Regions from separate parts of the Actinomadura kijaniata genome, predicted to be linked through region 2. Evidence: riboswitches for the same ligand, from Rfam matches in the RefSeq annotation. Region 2 holds a riboswitch; each other region holds the start of a gene.
What was found. Region 2 has a riboswitch for thiamine pyrophosphate ahead of HNR61_RS09695 (purine-cytosine permease family protein). Riboswitches for the same ligand answer to the same signal wherever they lie in the genome.
Positions count from the first base shown of each region.

Region 1: linked by a shared signal. The riboswitch ahead of thiC (phosphomethylpyrimidine synthase ThiC) and the one ahead of HNR61_RS09695 (purine-cytosine permease family protein) in region 2 are both predicted to bind thiamine pyrophosphate.
Region 3: linked by a shared signal. The riboswitch ahead of thiO (glycine oxidase ThiO) and the one ahead of HNR61_RS09695 (purine-cytosine permease family protein) in region 2 are both predicted to bind thiamine pyrophosphate.

Region 1 is NZ_JACJIA010000005.1:450,219-456,232, reverse strand. It holds gene HNR61_RS49305 (HEAT repeat domain-containing protein) at 1-2,414, opposite strand, end outside; gene HNR61_RS21905 (alpha/beta fold hydrolase) at 2,437-3,192, shown strand; TPP riboswitch at 3,343-3,456, shown strand; gene thiC (phosphomethylpyrimidine synthase ThiC) at 3,452-5,152, shown strand; gene HNR61_RS21895 (TetR/AcrR family transcriptional regulator) at 5,230-5,895, shown strand; gene HNR61_RS21890 (VOC family protein) at 5,935-6,014, opposite strand, start outside.
Region 2 is NZ_JACJIA010000002.1:528,609-534,622, reverse strand. It holds gene HNR61_RS09720 (heavy metal translocating P-type ATPase) at 1-1,304, opposite strand, end outside; gene HNR61_RS09715 (DUF8832 domain-containing protein) at 1,341-2,336, opposite strand; gene HNR61_RS09710 (heavy-metal-associated domain-containing protein) at 2,338-2,547, opposite strand; gene HNR61_RS09705 (SSI family serine proteinase inhibitor) at 3,121-3,540, opposite strand; gene HNR61_RS09700 (rhodanese-like domain-containing protein) at 3,629-3,970, shown strand; TPP riboswitch at 4,326-4,437, shown strand; gene HNR61_RS09695 (purine-cytosine permease family protein) at 4,432-5,769, shown strand; gene HNR61_RS09690 (sensor histidine kinase) at 5,885-6,014, shown strand, end outside.
Region 3 is NZ_JACJIA010000007.1:56,573-62,586, reverse strand. It holds gene HNR61_RS25475 (hypothetical protein) at 1-81, opposite strand, end outside; gene thiE (thiamine phosphate synthase) at 179-850, opposite strand; gene HNR61_RS25465 (Rv2175c family DNA-binding protein) at 949-1,332, opposite strand; gene HNR61_RS25460 (NAD(P)/FAD-dependent oxidoreductase) at 1,370-2,575, opposite strand; TPP riboswitch at 2,653-2,767, shown strand; gene thiO (glycine oxidase ThiO) at 2,757-3,878, shown strand; gene thiS (sulfur carrier protein ThiS) at 3,883-4,083, shown strand; gene HNR61_RS25445 (thiazole synthase) at 4,087-4,872, shown strand; gene HNR61_RS49390 (DMT family transporter) at 5,004-5,957, shown strand.

The DNA.
Region 1 (6,014 bases), on a different contig from region 2:
GCCCTCCGGGCCTCGGGGAGCCGGGGAAGCGCCTCCTCCAGCGCGGCCACCAGGCGGTCGCGGTCCTCCCCGGCGACCTCGGTCAGGCCCGCCACCAGCGTCGGCGCCGAGCGCGCGAAGCTCCGCACCTCGCCGTCCGACCAGGGGGCGGGGCACAGGCGCAGCGCGAACCGCAGGGCCGGGCCGCGCAGGTGACGCCCGTCGGCGGCCAGGTCCAGCCAGCGTTCCAGCATCGGCCGCAGGTCCTTCAGCGCCTTCGGGTCGAGGTCGTCGCGGAGCGCCAGCCGACGTCCGGGCCCGGCGTCCCAGCCGAGCGTGGTCAGCGCCTCGACGTCGGGGTCCGGGGGCGGGGGCTGCTTCTCCGGCTCGGGAAGGGCCTGGAGCAGCAGCGTGCGGGTGCGGTGGTCCCCGGCCCGCTCCGCCGCCGCGATGACGGTGGCCCGCCATGCCCCGCCGAGGACGCTCCGCAGCGCCTCGACGATCGACTCCCGCAGGCCGGGGTTGTCGTGCGCGCCGAGCCAGTACAGCAGTTTCGGCACCGCCGCCGGGGCCCCGGCCCGGTGGAGGGCGGTGGCGGCGGTCTTCTTGACGTTCATGTTGGGGTGGTCGAGGCACGCCGCGACCGCCTCGGCCGCCCAGGCGGCCCGCGCGCCGCCCAGCGCCGACACCGCCTGCCGCACGGTCTGGACGTCGGGGGCGGCGGTGAGCGGGATCAGGCTCGCCGACAGCGCGTCCGCGCCGCCGGTCCGCGCCAGCAGGTCGATCGCGTGCTTGCGGACGTGCCGGTCCCGGTGGCGGAGCAGGGGGTGGACGCGGGCGCGGGCACGGGCGCCCGGGACGTCCTGGAGCAGCCGCAGCAGGACGACCTGTTCGGCGGCGCTGACGTCGGGGCGTTCCAGCAGGTCCAGTGCCAGGTCCGCGAGGAGCGCGTGACCGGCGTCGGTCGCGTTCGCGGCGTCCAGCAGGCAGCGGGGGCGGATCGCGCCGCGTTCGTGCAGCCGGGTTCCGAGGCCGCGGATCGCGTCGCGGACCTCCTGCGGCACGTCCGGTTCGTGGGGCTGCGCGCCGATGGTCCACGCGGCGGCCAGGTCGGAGACCACGCGCAGCAGCAGGTCGGCGATGGCGGGGAGGGTGGCGCGGCCCCCGTTGCGCGCCAGCCGGCACAGGGCGTCCTCCGGCCGTTCCGCGGCCAGGCCGGTGCGCAGGACGGCGAGTTCGCGCTCGTCGGGGCCGCCGAGGTCGGCGGCGATCCGGCGGGGCAGGTCGCGGGGGTTGAGGCGGACCAGGATCGACCGGCGCCGTCCGGGGTCCTCGGTGAGATGCCACAGCACCTCCAGCGCCCGGTGGCGGACCGGCCGCAGGTGGGCGAGGACCGGATGCCCGCCGTCCACGCCCAGCCCGGCGCGCAGGACCTCCGCCGTCCGTTCCCCGCCGATGGCCTCCAGCGCGTCGAGCGCCGCCCCGGGCGAACGCGGCAGCGCCTCCAGCACGTCCTCCTCTGCGGGGACGTGCCGCAGGGCGCGCAGGGCGCGCAGGAACGGCTCCGGGTCCCGGGCGGTGCGCAGCGCGCGGGTGACGGCGTCGCCGACGGGAAGGTCACCGGTGCCCTGGGCGGCCAGCGCGGTGAGCAGTTCGAGCCGCCTCGGCCAGTCCCCGTCGCCGTCGGTGAGCGTGCGGAGCAGCTCGGCGCGGCACGTGAACAGCACCGTGGCGACCTCGCCGGCGGGCACGGTGTGGTCGGCGAGGGCCAGCGCGGCGATCCCCGGCACGTCGGCCGGGGCCGGGAAGTGGCCGCGCCGGTGCATCCCGCGCAGGCAGCGCACGGCGGGACCGGCCAGCAGCAGCGGGTCGGCGGCGGCGATGCCCACCAGCGCGGGGACGTCCTCGCGGCGGGCCAGTCCGCCGAGCAGCTCCAGCGCCCGGCGGCGCAGCGCCGGGGCGCGCCCGGGGTCGGCGGCGACCTCGCGGAGCAGGTCGGCGTGCCCGTGCCGCGCCGCCGTCCCGAGCGCGGCCTCGGCGTGGCCCGTTCCCAGGAAGCGGGCCAGCCGGTCGCGTGTCAGCGGCTCCAACGCGGCCCACGGCTCGGCGAGCTCGCGCAGCACGTCCCCGGTCGCGGTGTCGTCGACCTCGGTGAGCCCCACCAGCAGGCCCCGCGCGCGGGCCGGGGTCAGCGCGGCGTCGTGCAGGGCCTCGCGGACGATCCGCAGCGCCTCGCCCCGCAGCACCGGATCGCCCGTGGCCGCCAGCTCCCGGGCCAGCGCCCCGGGATCGGCCGCCTCCGCCGCGCGGACGCCCCGGACCGCGTGGTAGAGCAGCTCCCCCGGGGGCTCGTCCCGGACGCGGCCGGGCCGTGCCGTGATGTCGTCGGTCAGCTCGGCGATCCGGGCCCGGACCGGTGTCTCCTCCGCGCGCATGGCGCGATCATAGGATTCCGGCATGACGGGTCTGCACGTGAATTTCCACGGCGCGGGGCGGCCGCTGGTCGCGTTGCACGGGATCGGCGGCCACGGGGCCCGCTGGCGGCGGCTGGCCGAACGGCACCTGGACGGCTTCCGCGTCCTGGCGCCCGACCTGCGCGGGCACGGGCGTTCCCCCCACGACGCGCCGTGGGACGTGGACACCCACGTCGCCGACCTCCTCGCGGCGCTCCCGGAGGAGCGGTTCGACCTGGTCGGCCACTCCTACGGCGGGATGATCGCCGTGCACCTGGCCCGCGCCGCGCCCGAACGCGTGCGCCGCCTGGTGCTGCTCGACCCGGGCATCGGCCTGGATCCGGCGCACGCGCGCCGGAGCGCGGGCCGGTACCTGCGGGACCTCTCGTTCGCCGACCCCGCCGAGGCCCGCGCCGAGCGCGCCAGGGGCTGGGCCGAGGCCGCGCCGGAGGCGGTGGACGCCGAGGTCGCCGACCACCTGGAGCAGGGCGCCGACGGCCGGTGGCGGTGGCGGTACGAGCGCGCCGCCGTGGTGACGGCGTTCTCGGAGATGGCCCGGCCCGCCGCCACTCCCCCGCGCGAGGTGCCCACCCTCCTGGTGGTCGCCACCCGCGCGGGGGTCGTGCGGCCCGCGTACGTCACCGCCTGCCGCGCGGCCGTCGCGGACTTCGCGGCCGCCGAACTCGACGCCGGCCACATGCTCTACCTGGACCGCCCCGAGGAGACCGCCACCCTGATCCGCGACTGGCTCACCCCCTGAAACCCCGCCGCAACGACCTCCCCTGTCCTGCGGTGCGGCTTGGGGCTGTTCAGGGTGTGGGGCGGTGTGTCGCGGTGGTCGTCGGTGCGTTCGTCCATACCTCACGGGGCCGGGTTGCGGCAATGGGGGTGGAACGCGTTAACGTCGTCGGCGACAGATCGCGGGTGCCCGGCGAACCGGGCTGAGATTGCGGCTGGGACGGCCGCTGACCGCTGGAACCTGACCGGGTAATGCCGGCGTAGGGAGAGATCGAGTCGTCATGACGAACGACACCGTGGTTTCGCACGCCCGTAAGACCTACCTCCAGGGGTCGCGTCCCGACCTGAGGGTCCCGATGCGGGAGGTCCCGCTCACCAACGGCGACACCGTCGTGCTCTACGACACCTCCGGGCCGTACACCGACCCCGACCACGAGGCGGACGTGCGGCGCGGGCTGCCCGCGCTGCGGGCGGCCTGGATCGCCGAGCGCGGCGACACCGCCGAGTACGACGGGCGCCCGGCGCGGCCCGAGGACGACGGGCGCCGTTCCGGTGACCCGCTGCGCGACCGGGCGGGCTTCCCGTCCCGGCGGCCGCGGCGGGCGGCCGGAGGGGCGGTCACGCAACGCGCGTACGCGCGGCGCGGGGAGATCACCCCGGAGATGGAGTTCGTGGCGCTGCGCGAGGGCGTGGAGCCGGAGTTCGTGCGGGCCGAGCTGGCGGCCGGGCGCGCGGTGCTGCCCGCCAACGTCAACCACCCCGAGATCGAACCGATGATCATCGGGAAGAACTTCCTGGTGAAGGTGAACGCCAACATCGGCAACTCCGCCGTGGCGTCCTCCATCGAGGACGAGGTCGAGAAGATGACGTGGGCGACCCGCTGGGGCGCCGACACCATCATGGACCTGTCCACCGGCCGCGACATCCACACCACCCGCGAGTGGATCCTGCGCAACTCCCCCGTCCCGGTCGGCACCGTCCCGCTGTACCAGGCGGTGGAGAAGGTGGGCGGCAACCCCGCCGACCTCACCTACGAGGTCTTCCGGGACACCGTCATCGAGCAGGCCGAGCAGGGCGTGGACTACATGACCGTCCACGCGGGCGTGCTGCTGCGGTACGTGCCGCTGACCGCGCGCCGCAAGACCGGGATCGTGTCGCGCGGCGGGTCGATCATGGCGGCGTGGTGCCTGGCGCACCACGAGGAGAACTTCCTCTACACCCACTTCCGCGAGCTGTGCGAGATCTTCGCGGCCTACGACATCACCTGGTCGCTGGGCGACGGACTGCGGCCCGGCTCCATCCACGACGCCAACGACGAGGCCCAGTTCGCCGAGCTGCGCACCCAGGGCGAGCTGACCCGGATCGCGGCCGAGTTCGACAACCAGGTCATGAACGAGGGCCCCGGGCACGTCCCGATGCACAAGATCAAGGAGAACGTCGAGCTCCAGCAGGAGTGGTGCGCCGAGGCCCCGTTCTACACCCTGGGCCCGCTGACCACCGACATCGCGCCCGGCTACGACCACATCACCTCCGCGATCGGCGCGGCGATGATCGGCTGGTACGGCACCGCGATGCTGTGCTACGTCACGCCCAAGGAGCACCTGGGGCTGCCCGACCGGGACGACGTGAAGGCCGGCGTGATCGCCTACAAGATCGCCGCGCACGCCGCCGACCTGGCCAAGGGGCACCCGGGCGCGCAGGCGTGGGACGACGCGCTGTCGGACGCGCGGTTCGAGTTCCGGTGGGAGGACCAGTTCAACCTGTCGCTGGACCCCGACACCGCGCGCTCGTTCCACGACGAGACGCTCCCGGCCGCCCCGGCCAAGACCGCGCACTTCTGCTCCATGTGCGGGCCGCACTTCTGCTCGATGAAGATCACGCAGGATGTGCGGCGGTTCGCCGAGGAGGGCATGAAGGAGAAGTCCTCCGAGTTCCGCGAGGCCGGCGGGCGCGTCTACCTCCCGGTCGCCCCGGCCGAGTAGGTGAGCAAGCGCTCACTCACTATGCTGGCGGTGTGCGGGTGCGGGGCCCGCACACCGCCTTTTCACGGGGAGGGACGATGGCACGCCGTCCGGCCGGGACGCCGCACCGCTGGGCGTCCAACGAGCGGGAGGCGCGCGAGCTGGAGGCCGCCTGGGCGGGCGTGGTCGAGACGGAGACCGCGCGGCGGCTGATGGTGGCGGGCGTGCTGGCGTTCGCGGCCAAGGGCTACCACGCGACCACGACCCGCGACATCGCCGAGCACGCCGGGCTCAGCCCCGGCGGCCTGTACGTCCACTTCCGGTCCAAGGAGGAGCTCCTCTACCGGATCGCCGTCCTGGGAACGCGGCAGACCCTCGAACGCGTGCGGGAGGCGGTCGCCGAAGCCCCCGACGACCCGGAGGCGCGGCTGGGCGCGGCGATCCTGGCCCTGGTGGAGCGGGGCGCGCGCTACCACACCACCAGCCGGGTCATCGAGGACGAGCTGCGCTCGCTGGACGGCGCGCACCGCGCCGAGGTCGCCGGGCTGCGCAGGGAGATCGAGCACACCGTGCGCGCCATCCTGGAGGACGGGGTCCGGCGGGGCGTGTTCGAGGTGGCGGACGTCCCGGTGACGGCGCTGGCGGCGCTGTCGCTGGTGGTGGACGTGGCGCGGTGGTACCGGGTGTCGGGCCGCCGTTCCCCGGCGGAGGTCGGCGCGCTGTACGCCGAGCTGGTGGGCCGCATGGTCCGGCCGACGTCCTGACCCCGCCCATCGGACCCGCCGGACGGTCGTTCACCGCCGTCAGCCGAGTTCCTCGGCGAGGCCGACGACGATGCCCTCGGGGCCGCGGACGTAGCAGAGCCGGTAGACGTCCTCGTACC
Region 2 (6,014 bases):
CGGCGGGTGGACTCCAGCACCTCCGGACCCTTGATCAGGATGCCGAGCTGCGCGCCGCGCCCGGTGCCCACCAGCAGCGCGGTGGGGGTGGCCAGGCCCAGGGCGCACGGGCAGGCGATGATCAGCACGGCGACCGCGGCGGTGAACGCCGCCGCGATGCCGGTGCCGGTGCCGATCCAGAAGCCCAGCGTGGCCACCGCGATCGCGATCACGATCGGCACGAAGATCCCTGAGATCCGGTCGGCCAGCCGCTGCACCTGGGCCTTGCCGGTCTGGGCCTGCTCCACCAGCCGCGCCATCTGCGCGAGCTGGGTGTCGGAGCCGACGCGGGTGGCCTCCACCACCAGCCGCCCGCCCGCGTTCACGGTCGCGCCGACCACGGTGTCGCCGGGCCCGACCTCGACCGGGACGGACTCGCCGGTCAGCAGGGAGGCGTCCACGGCCGACGATCCCTCGCGCACGACGCCGTCGGTGGCGATCTTCTCACCGGGCCGCACCACGAACCGGTCTCCCACCGCCAGCCGGCCGGCGGGGACGCGCTCCTCGCGGCCGTCGCGCAGGACCGAGACCTCCTTGGCGCCCAGGTCCAGCAGGGCGCGCAGCGCGGCTCCGGCGCGGCGCTTGGAGCGGGCCTCGAAGTAGCGCCCGGCCAGGAGGAAGGCGACCACTCCGGCGGCGGCCTCCAGATACATGTTGGCCGAGCCGTCGGTGCGGGTCATGGAGAACTCGAAGCCGTGCTTCATGCCCGGGGTCCCGGCGGTGCCGAAGAACAGCGCCCACAGTGACCAGCCGAACGCCGCCAGGGTGCCCAGCGAGACCAGGGTGTCCATGGTGGCCGCGCCGTGCCGCAGGTTGGTCCAGGCCGCCTTGTGGAACGGCCACCCGGCGTAGACCACCACGGGGGCGGCCAGGGTGAGCGAGAGCCACTGCCAGTTGGTGAACTGCAACGCCGGCACCATCGCCATCGCGATCACCGGGACCGCCAGCACCAGCGCGGTGGCCAGCCGCTGGCGCAGCGGCCGCAGCTCGTCGGCTCCGGCGGGTTCCGCCTCGTCACCGGCGCCGTCGTCCTTGGGCGGCGGGGGCGGCGCGGCGGTGTAGCCGGCCTTCTCCACCGAGGCGATCAGTTCCTGGACCGAGATGCCGTCGGGGTATTCGACCTTGGCCTTCTCGGTGGCGTAGTTGACGGTCGCGGTCACGCCCTCGATCTTGTTCAGGCGCTTCTCGATGCGGGCGGCGCACGACGCGCAGGTCATCCCGCCGATCGCCAGCTCGATCTGCCCGGTCGTGCTGCCGGTGCCCATTGCTCGCTCCTCTCGGTGATCTTCGTGCGGGACGTCTCAGTGCGTGTGTCCGTCGTCCCCGTGTCCGCCGTCTCCGGCGGGCGGCGGGGTCGCGGCCGTTCCCGCCCGCGCGGTGAACTCGGCGGTGCGGACCTTGCCCTCATGCTGGAAGTCCAGGTAGAGGCGGTATGTTCCGGTGCTCGGGACCTCGGCGTGGAACGTGATGTCCGGCCCCGGCCTGGTCCTGCCGTCGCCCGGTTCCCCGTCCGGGTGGACGTGGAGGTAGGCCAGGTCGCCGCCGCGCAGCGCGACCAGGTGACCGTACGCCTCAAGGTACGGCTCCAGGTCGGTGACGGGCCGGCCGTCCTTGCGCACCGACAGGGTCAGTTTGCTGCTGCGCCCGGGGACGAGGTCGCCGTTCAACGTGACCTCGTAGCCGTCGACGCGGGCGGTGCGCCCGGGTTCGGGCAGCGGCTTCGGCTTCTGCTCGCCGGGCGCGACGACGTCGGTTCCCAGCGTGAGCTGCCGCTTGGCGCCCTGCGGCTTGACGTCGGTGAAGAAGCGGTAGGTCCCGGCGTCGGGCAGGGTCAGCGGGATCGACCAGACCCCGCCCCCGGCCTGCCCTTCGAGCAGGGTCGGGTGCAGGTGCTGGAACCCCGACAGGTCCCGCCGCGCGACGATCAGGTGCAGCTTCTTGCCGTGCAGGGCCTCGTAGGCGGTGACGGGCTTGCCGTCCGGGCCGTTCACCGTGAACCGGAAGTCGGTCCGCTCGCCCGGCTCGACCGTCGTGGTGGCCGGGACGAGCGTGTAGCCGTCCTCGGACACCTGGAGTCCGCCCGGGACGGGGGAGGTCGCCGGCGCGTCGCCGCCGCCGTGGCCGTCGCCGTGCCCGCCGCTCTGCGTTGCGTTCCGGGCGCCACCCGCCTGGTGGCCGTGTCCGCCGGTCTCGGCGGTCGCGCCGACGGGGCCGGTGATCTGCCCGACCCCGACGGCGCCTCCGAAGACGGCGGCCAGGCCCAGGGCGAACGCCCCCAGCTTGGTCGCGACGTTCATGTCACACCTTCACCTCGTAGCCGGCCTCCTCGACGGCGTCCCGCACCCGGGCGTCGTCGAGCGGGCCGTCGCTGGTCACGGTCACCTTGCCGGTCGCCAGGTCCACGTCCACGGCGGTCACCCCGGCGATCTGGCCGACCTCCTGCCTGACGGAGCCGACGCAGTGGCCGCAGGTCATTCCGGCGACGGTGTAGGTGGTGTCAACGCTCATCCCGAACCTCCCTCTCAAGTACCCCTAGGGGGTATCTCATGACCTCGATAGTACTCATCAGGGCCGGGATTGCAACCCCTAGGGGGTATGGGTTCCCCGTGACCTGGGACACACCGGACGCGCGGGCGTCTCCCGGCCCCGGGCCGGGCCGCCCGTTCCCGCTCGCGGCGAGTGACCGGAAACGCCGTCTAGCGGGGACGGCCGTGGATGGGAGGACTTTGGGCGCCTTGTTACACGGAAGTTATCCACAGGATGCGTGGAGCCGGAGACGGTAATCCCTAGGGTTTTTGTCCTCTGGTGACCGGATAGCCAGGGTGAATGTCGCGAAGTTCCCGAGGGTCGCGAAGTTGTCCACAGGACTGTCCACAGCTTTCCACAAGCCTGTGGGTTTCTTCGTCGCGAAGCCTTGACGGAAGATCGACTCGATCGATGGTCTCGCACGTCCCCGGACAAGGGAACGGCCCCGGCCGGGCGGCCGGGGCCTTTTTCCCGCGGTCGAGCCGGAACGGGGAGGGCTCGTCCGCGTCGGCGGACCTGTGGGGTCGGGGACGGCGGGCCGGTCGGAACGCGGGCTCAGCGGACCTTGGGGACGTCGCCGAACAGCGGACCCACGCTGCTCCAACGGTGCAACTCGCAACCGTCGGTGCGGGTGAACTTGGCGTCGACCGGCCTGCCCTGCCAGGTGCCCCTGACCGTGGCGACCTCAGGGCCGCCGTAGATCTTCGTGCAGATCCGGTCCTTGGGCGGAGGCGCGAAGGGGTCCTTGGCCTTGGCGAGCGCCGCGCACGCCTCCCTGGCCTTCGGATGGTCGCCGCCCGGCGGATCGCAGGTCAGCTTCCAGGTCTTCGCGGGCGCCTCGGGCGACGCCTTGACCTCGACGGTGAGGGAGTCCCCCGCCGGTGGCGTGGGGACGACCGAGGTGGCGGGGGGCTTGTCAGCGGGTCGGTTGTTCGTGGCCTGCTGGGAGCCGCATCCCGCCAGTGGCAGGATCATGGCCAGACTGGACGTGGCGAAAAGGAGCGTCCGATACCGCATGCGGAATTCGACGCAGGGGCGCTCCACACGGTTCCATGGAGGTGTGATGTTTTTCGGGGACGACGTACCGGCGGTGGACGCGGCCGAGGTTCCGCAGGACGCGTACCTGCTGGACGTCCGTGAGGACGACGAGTGGGAGGCGGGCCACGCGCCCGAGGCCGTGCACATCCCGATGGGGGAGCTGAGCGACCGCGCCGCCGAGATCCCGCGCGACCGCGAGATCTTCGTGATCTGCCGGTCCGGGATGCGGTCGGCGCAGGTCACGGTCGCGCTCAACCAGGCGGGCTGGGTCGCCCGGAACGTGGACGGCGGCATGAAGCGCTGGGCCGAGAACGGCCGCCCCATGGAGGCGGGCCCCACCCAGGACGGCCCGCCGTACGTCGCCTGACCGGCGGATCCCGGCCGGTCGGCAGCCGGGGCCGAGGCGGTTCCCCTTCAGGACCTGCCGTCCGCCGACCGTGACCGTGAAGTCCCCGCGCACGAAGTCGGCCCGGTCGTCCGGGGAAATCGAGTCGATCCGGCCGCTGGGCGCCACGGCCTGCCCGTCGTTCGTGCGGCCGGTACAGGCCACCGGACCGGGGCCGCGCCCCTGCGCGGGCGGGGTCGCCGTCGCCGCAGCCGGTGAGCGGCAGCACTCCCGCGCCCACCGCCAAGATCAGTGCTCGTGCCCTCATTTCCGGAGCATAGGCGGGTTCACCAGGGGTATCGGGTGGCTCGGCGGTGAGGGTACGATTTCCGACCGACCGAAACAACGCGGGAGCTCGGGTCAGCCGGGCTGAGAGGGTGACCGGAGGCGTCACCGACCGCCTGAACCTGTCCGGGTAATGCCGGCGTAGGGAGTGTGACCCCGTGACGTCCGCCGTCGAAGAACGCCCTCAGCCCGCCGAGGCCCCCCTCACCCTCGACGAACCCGCGCCCAGGGTGCTCGGGTTCTGGGACCAGGGGGCGTTCTGGGCCAACCTCGGGGTGAGCCTGTTCGCCTTCTCCGGGGCGTACACGCTGCTCGCCCCGGACGAGAACGGCCGGCCGACGATGTCGATCGTCGCCGGGATCGTCGCGATGATCGTCGGAACGGCCGTCGGCGGGCTCATGCTCGGCCTGGCCGCCGCGCCCGGCGCGATCACCGGCAAGCCCGCGATGGTGCTGCTGCGCGGGCTGTTCGGCGCGCGGCTGTCCTACGTCCCGACCGTGCTCAACATCGCCCAGCTCATCGGCTGGGGGACGTTCGAGCTGATCGTCATCGCCGACGCGGCGCGGGCCCTGTACGACGGGCTGCCCCGCGAGGTGTACGTGATCGCGGCCGGGGTGCTCACCACCGCGCTGACGATCTGGCCGCTGGGGTCGGTGCGGCTGCTGCGGCGGTACGTCACCGCCGCCGTGCTCGTCGCGCTGGTCTACTTCTACGTGCAGCTGCTCCGGGAGCCGCTGCCCGACCTGACGCAAGGCTCGTGGGGCGGGTTCTGGATCGGCGCGGACGCGGCGCTGGCCGTCTCGATCTCGTGGGTGCCGGTCGCGGCCGACTACACGCGGCACGCGCGCAGCGCCCGGGGCGCGTTCGGCGCGGCGGCGATCGGCTACTCCGTCACGCAGATCTTCGCCTACATCCTGGGGCTGCTGGCGCTGGCGCTGGTCGCGGGCGACTCGGGCAAGGTGTTCGACCCGTTCCTGCACGTGGCACTGGGCGTGGTGTTCTTCGCGGTGTTCGTGCTGCGGGAGGCCGACCAGTCGTTCGCCAACGTCTACTCCACCGCCGTCTCCATCCAGAACCTCGTGCCCAGGGCCGACCGGCGGGTGCTGACCGTCACCCTCGGCGTGCTGATCACCGGGCTGGCGCTGCTGCTGGACATCGGCGACTACGCCAGTTTCCTGTCACTGATCGGTTCGGTGTTCGTTCCCATGCTGGGAGTGCTGGCCGCCGACTTCTTCCTCGGCGGCGGGCGGCGCGGCTGGAACACCGACCGCGACGCGCCGTCCCGCTGGAGCATGATCGTCGCCTGGCTGGCCGGGTTCGTCACCTACCAGATGATCTACCCCGGCGCGGTGGGCTGGTGGGCCGCGTTCTGGAAGGACCTCCAGGGCACGGTCGGGTTCACCCCGCAGTCGTGGATGAGCGCGTCGCTGCTGTCGTTCCTGGTGGCCGGGCTCGCGGCGCTGCTGGCCGGCCGGCTGGCGCGCCGGTCGTCCTGACCGGGCCCGGCGGCGGCCGTCACCCGTGAAGTGGCGTTCCTCCGGAGGTGACCGGAAGGTCGCAAGAACCTTTCGGTGGCCGTTGCCCGGCGCCGCCCCACCATCCGGTGGCACGATGGCAGTCGTGCACGACCTCGCCCACGACTCGATCGCCCGCGCCGTCCTCGACAGCGCGGCCGACGCGATCGTGGCCGTCGACAACCGCTACCGCGTCACGGTGTGGAACCCGGCGGCCGAGCGGATGT
Region 3 (6,014 bases), on a different contig from region 2:
GTCGTCGGATGTCTGGTCGGGCAGCACCGGCAGGTCGTCGTCCAGCTCCACCGGGCGCTCGTCGTCGGGTCGCACGTTCATGTGATCCATTGTCGGGGATGGCGGAACGCGCCCGACCGGGACCCCCCTCGGCACCGGGACCCTCTCAGCACCGGGACCCGGACACCGGCGGCGCGCGTCACAGCTCCGGCAGGCGGCGCGCCAGCTCGGCGGCGGCCGCGCCCGGGTCGGCGGCCTCGGTGATCGCCCGCACCACCACGATCCGGCGCGCCCCGGCGGCCAGCACCTGGTCCAGGTTGGCCGCGTCAATCCCGCCGATCGCGAACCACGGGCGGCCCTCCCGCTGCCCGGCCACGTACTCCAGCAGCTTGGGGCCGGGGGCCTCGCGGCCCGGCTTGGTCGGCGTCGGCCACACCGGGCCGGCGCAGAAGTAGTCCACGCCCGGCTCGGCGGCGGCGGCCGAGGCCTGCTCGTCGGAGTGGGTGGACCGGCCGATCAGGATGTCCTCGCCGGCGATCTGGCGGGCCAGCGGCACCGGCAGGTCGTCCTGGCCGAGGTGCAGCACGTCGGCGTGCGCGGCGCAGGCGACGTCGGCGCGGTCGTTGACCGCCAGCAGCGCCCCGTGCCGCTCGCACGCCTCCCGGAACACCTTCAGGTACTCCAGCTCCCGCCGCGCCTCCAGCCCCTTCTGGCGGAGCTGGACGATGTCGACGCCGCCCGCCAGCACGGCGTCCAGGAACTCCGGCAGGTCCCCCTGCCGCTCCCGGGCGTCCGTGCACAGGTAGAGGCGGGCGCGGCTGAGCCGGGCCCGCAGGGAGACGGCGCGGTCGGAGAGCAGGTGCCTGGACACTGGGGGTGGTGTTCCTTTCCGGGGCGTGGGGCCACGGGCCACGGGGCGAACCCCGTGGCCCGTGGCCCCGTCAGTTCAGCGGTCGAACGGGTGGAGGCTCAGAAGGCCAGGGCCTGGGCGCGGCGGCGCACCTCGGTGCCCCGGTTCTCGCTGAGCGCCTGCACGGGCGTGCCGGGCAGCGTGTCGTCGGCGGTGAACAGCCAGCGCAGCGTCTCGACCTCGCCGTAGCCCGCGTCCGACAGCAGCGTCAGCGTTCCCGGCAGGCCCTTGATGACCTGGCCGTCGTGGATGAACGCCGCGGGCACGACGAGCACCCCGTCGCGCCGGACCGCCAGCAGCTTGCGCTCGCTGATGAGCTGCTTCAGGCGGTTGATCTTGATGCCGAGGCGCTCGGTCGCCTCCGGGAGGGTCAGCCACTCCCCGACCAGGGTGTCGGTGCGGGGGTCGAGCGCGTTCTCAACGGTCGTGTGCGTCTGGGTCACGCCCCCTTGCTACCACGTCCCGCCGAAAGTCAAACCCTCAGCTCCGCGCCGCCTGGCGCACCGGGACGTCCGGATCGGCCAGCGCGCCGGGGTCCACCGGCGTCCCGGCGGCGATCAGGCGCCTGGCCTGGACGAGGTCGCGGGGCCGGTCCACGGTCAGGATCGCGTCGAGGCGGTCGCCGGTCAGCCACGCCACGGCCCATCCGCGGTCCGCCGGGTCGCCCCGGCGCACCATCCGCTCGGAGGCGGCGTGGAAGCCCGCGTACTGGACCATGCGGCCGAACTGCTCGGACCAGAAGTAGGGGGCGGCGTCGTAGGCGGCGTCCTGGCCGAGGAGGGTCGCGGCGGCGACCTCGGGGGCGTTGAGGGCGGTGTCCCAGTGCTCGACCAGCAGGCGGCGGCGGTAGCGCTCCGACCACCAGGCGGCCACGTCGCCGACGGCCACGACGTCGGGGCGGGCGGCGCCGCCGGCGTGGGCGCGCAGGGAGGCGTCGACGACCACGCCGCGCTCGACGTCCAGGCCGGAGCCCTCCAGCCAGGCGACCTCGGGGCGCACGCCGACGCCGACCACGATCTCGTCGGCGTCGATCCGGCCGCCGTCGGCCAGGAGCAGGTGCCCGTCCCCGACCGAGGCGACCTTGACGCCGGTGCGCAGCCCGACGCCCGCCTCGGCGTACCAGGGGGCGGTCAGCGCGCCGACCTCGGGGCCGAGCGCGTGCGCCAGGGGCGTGTCGGCGGCCTCCACGACCGTGACGGCGCAGCCCTTGCGCGCGGCGGTGGTGGCGACCTCCGCGCCGATCCAGCCCGCGCCGACGATCACGACGCGGGCGCCCTCCACCAGGCGCTCGCGCAGCGCCAGGGAGTCGTCGATGGTGCGGACCACGTGCTGGCGGCCGTCGCCGGGCAGGGTGACCGGGGCGGCGCCGGTCGCGATGACCAGGCCGTCGAACGGCAGCTCGCCGGCCGTGGTGGCGAGGACGCCGCCCCCGCCCGCGGCGGCGAGGGTGAGGCCGGTGGCGCGGTCGCCGAGCAGCAGCTCCACGTCCAGCGCGGCCCAGTCGGTGTCCACGGTGGTGTCGTCGCTGTCGCCGGCGAGCACCGCCTTCGACAGCGGAGGCCGGTCGTACGGCCGGTGCCGCTCGGCCGACACGAGCGTCAGCGCGCCCTCGAAACCCTTGCCCCGCAGGGCCTCCACGGCGCGCACCCCGGCCAGCCCGCCGCCTGCGACGATCACCCTGTCCATGGGGCCGAACCCTACTCGGCCGCCGTGCGGCGCAGGCGGGCGGCACCGGAGCACGGCCGGGGGTCGTAGGGTGGAAACCGACAAAGCGCGGGAGTCCGGGCATCGCCGGGCTGAGAGGGCGGCTGAGCGTGCCGCCGACCGCCAGGACCTGATCCGGATCATGCCGGCGAAGGGAGCGCGCATGGACGTTGTGATCATCGGCGCCGGGGTGGTCGGGCTGGCCACCGCGTGGCGGGCCGCCGCCCGGGGCGCGGCCGTCACCCTGGTCGACCCGGCCCCCGCCAGCGGGGCCTCGAACGTCGCGGCGGGGATGCTCACCCCCGTCAGCGAGCTCACCTACGGCGAGGAGCCGCTGCTGCGGCTGGGGCTGGCCTCGCGGGAGCGCTACCCGTCGTTCGTGGCCGAGCTGGAGGAGCTGACCGGGCACGACACCGGGTACCGCGCCGACGGCCTGCTCCAGGTCGCCTTCGACGCCGACGACCTGGCGTCCCTGGAGGACCTGCGGCGCTTCCAGGAGTCGCTGGGCATCCCCAGCGAGGCGCTGAACGGCCGCGAGTGCCGCAGGCAGGAGCCGATGCTCGCGCCGGGCGTCCGGGGCGGGCTGCTGGTCCCCCAGGACGGCTCGATCGACCCCCGGAAGCTGGCGCCCGCGCTGCTGGCGGCGGCCGAGAGGTCGGGCGTCACGCTGGTGCGGCGGCGCGCGGCCGGGATCGTCGTGGAACGCGACACCGCCGCGGGCGTCCGCCTCGACGACGGGACGGTGCTGCGCGCCGACCGGACGCTGCTGGCGGCCGGGCCGTGGTCGGGCGACCTGGAGGGGCTGCCGCCGGGCCTGGTGCCGCCGGTGCGGCCGGTCAAGGGGCAGGTGATCCGGCTGCGCGCGCCGGTGCCGTTCCTGCGGCGCTCCACCCGGGGCCTGGTCCGGGGCTTCCCGATCTACCTGGTGCCGCGCGGCGACGGCGAGCTGGTGGTGGGCGCGACCCAGGAGGAGCTGGGGTTCGACACCCGCGTCACCGCCGGGGGCCTGTGGGAGCTGCTGCGCGACGCCCGCGAGCTGGTGCCCGGCGTCACCGAGCTGGAGTTCGTCGAGGTGTCGGCCGGGCTGCGGCCCGGCTCCCCGGACAACGCCCCGGTGATGGGGCCGACCGCGCTGCCGGGCCTGGTGCTGGGCACCGGGCACTTCCGCAACGGCGTGCTGCTCACCCCGGTCAGCGCCGACGTCCTGGCGGCGGCGCTGCTGGACGGCGCGGTGCCCGAGGTGGGCCGCCCCTTCACCCCCGACCGTTTCGAACAGAGGGTCTGAAAACGTGCAGGTCATCGTGAACGGGCAGCCGCGCGAGCTGCCCGAGGGAACCACCGTGGCCGACGCGGTCGCCACGGTCACCGCGGCCGGGTCCGGGGTCGCCGCGGCGGTGAACGACGAGGTCGTGCGGCGCGCCGACTGGGCGGCCACGACGTTGCGGGACGCGGATCGGCTGGAAGTGCTGACCGCGGTGCAGGGAGGCTGAGGCATGGGCGACGACAGGAACGGGACCGACGCGCTGGTCATCGCGGGGCGGGAGTTCGGCTCCCGGCTGATCATGGGGACCGGTGGCGCGCCGAGCATGCACGTGCTGAAGGAGGCGCTGGTCGCCTCCGGCACGGAGCTGACGACCGTGGCGATGCGCCGGGTGGACCCGGCGGCGCGCGGCTCGGTGCTGGACGTGCTGCGCGAGTGCGACATCGCCGTGCTGCCCAACACCGCCGGGTGCTTCACCGCGGGCGAGGCGGTGCTGACCGCCAAGCTGGCCCGCGAGGCGCTCGGCACCGACTGGGTGAAGCTGGAGGTGATCGCCGACGAGCACACGCTGCTGCCCGACCCGATCGAGCTGGTCGACGCCGCCGAGCAGCTGGTGGCCGACGGCTTCACCGTGCTGCCCTACACCAATGACGACCCGGTGCTGGCGCGCCGTCTGGAGCAGGTCGGCTGCGCCGCCGTCATGCCGCTGGGCTCCCCCATCGGCTCGGGCCTCGGCATCCGCAACCCGCACAACATCGAGCTGATCGTGGAGCGCGCGAACGTCCCGGTGGTCCTGGACGCGGGCCTCGGCACCGCCAGCGACGCCGCCCTGGCCATGGAGCTGGGCTGCGACGCGGTGCTGCTGGCCACCGCCGTGACGCGCGCTCGGCATCCGGCGCGGATGGCCGCCGCGATGCGGCACGCCGTGGAGGGCGGGCGGCTGGCGCGGCTGGCCGGGCGCATCCCCCGGCGGCGGTACGCGCAGGCGTCGTCGCCGTTCGAGGGCATCGCCACCTGATTGAAGGACCGCTTAACGGTCGGGTCCAGATTTAGTCGCTGGACCTGAAGGTTCCGGTCGCACGAAACTAGGCGCAACCGGTGCGCACCGTTCGGTGTCCACCGAAATAAACCAGACCTAGGGTGCGATGCATGGGACAGAGAGCAGATCGGCGCGCGGTGGCCGCGGCGTCGGTGACGGTGGTGCTGTGGGCGTCGGCGTTCGTCGCGATCCGCAGTGCCGGGACTGAGTTCGGCGCCGGCGCGCTGGCGCTGGGCCGGATGCTCACCGGGGCGCTGGCCCTCGGCGTGATCTGCCTGGTGCGGCGCGAGGGCCTGCCGCCCCGCGCCGCCTGGCCCGGCATCGTCGCCTCCGGCGTGCTGTGGTTCGGCCTCTACATGATCGCCCTCAACTGGGGCGAGCAGCTGGTGGACGCGGGCACGGCGGCGCTGGTGGTCAACATCGGCCCGATCCTCATCGCGCTGCTGGGCGGCTGGCTGCTGAAGGAGGGCTTCCCGCCGCGGCTGATGGCCGGGATGGCGGTGTCGTTCGCCGGGGCGGCGGTCGTGGGGCTGTCGATGTCGGGCGAGGGACGCGCCTCGCTGCTGGGGGTCGTGCTGTGCCTGGTCGCCGCCGTCACCTACGCGGCGGGCGTGGTGAGCCAGAAGCCCGCGCTGCGGCACGCCTCGGCGTTGCAGGCCACCACCTGGGGCTGCGTGATCGGCGCGGTGGCGTGCCTGCCGTTCGCCGGGCAGCTGGTCGACCAGCTCGGCGACGCCTCGCCCGCCGCGATCGGCAACATGGTCTACCTCGGTGTCTTCCCGACCGCACTGGCGTTCACGACCTGGGCGTACGCGCTGGCCCGCACCTCGGCGGGCAACATGGGCGCCACCACCTACGCCGCGCCGGCGCTGGTGGTGCTGATGTCGTGGGCGCTGCTGGCCGAGGTCCCCGGATGGCTGACCCTGGCCGGCGGCATGCTGTGCCTGGCGGGCGTCGCGGTGTCCCGCAGCCGCCCCCGCCGCCCGGCCCCGGTCGACGCCCCGGTCGACGACCCGGCCCCCGAGGCCGTCGCCGAAGGAGCCACCGAGACGCCCGTGCGCTGACGGTGTGACCGGTTGCGGACGGGGCCGCCACCCAACCGCACCCTCCGGGTGACTGTT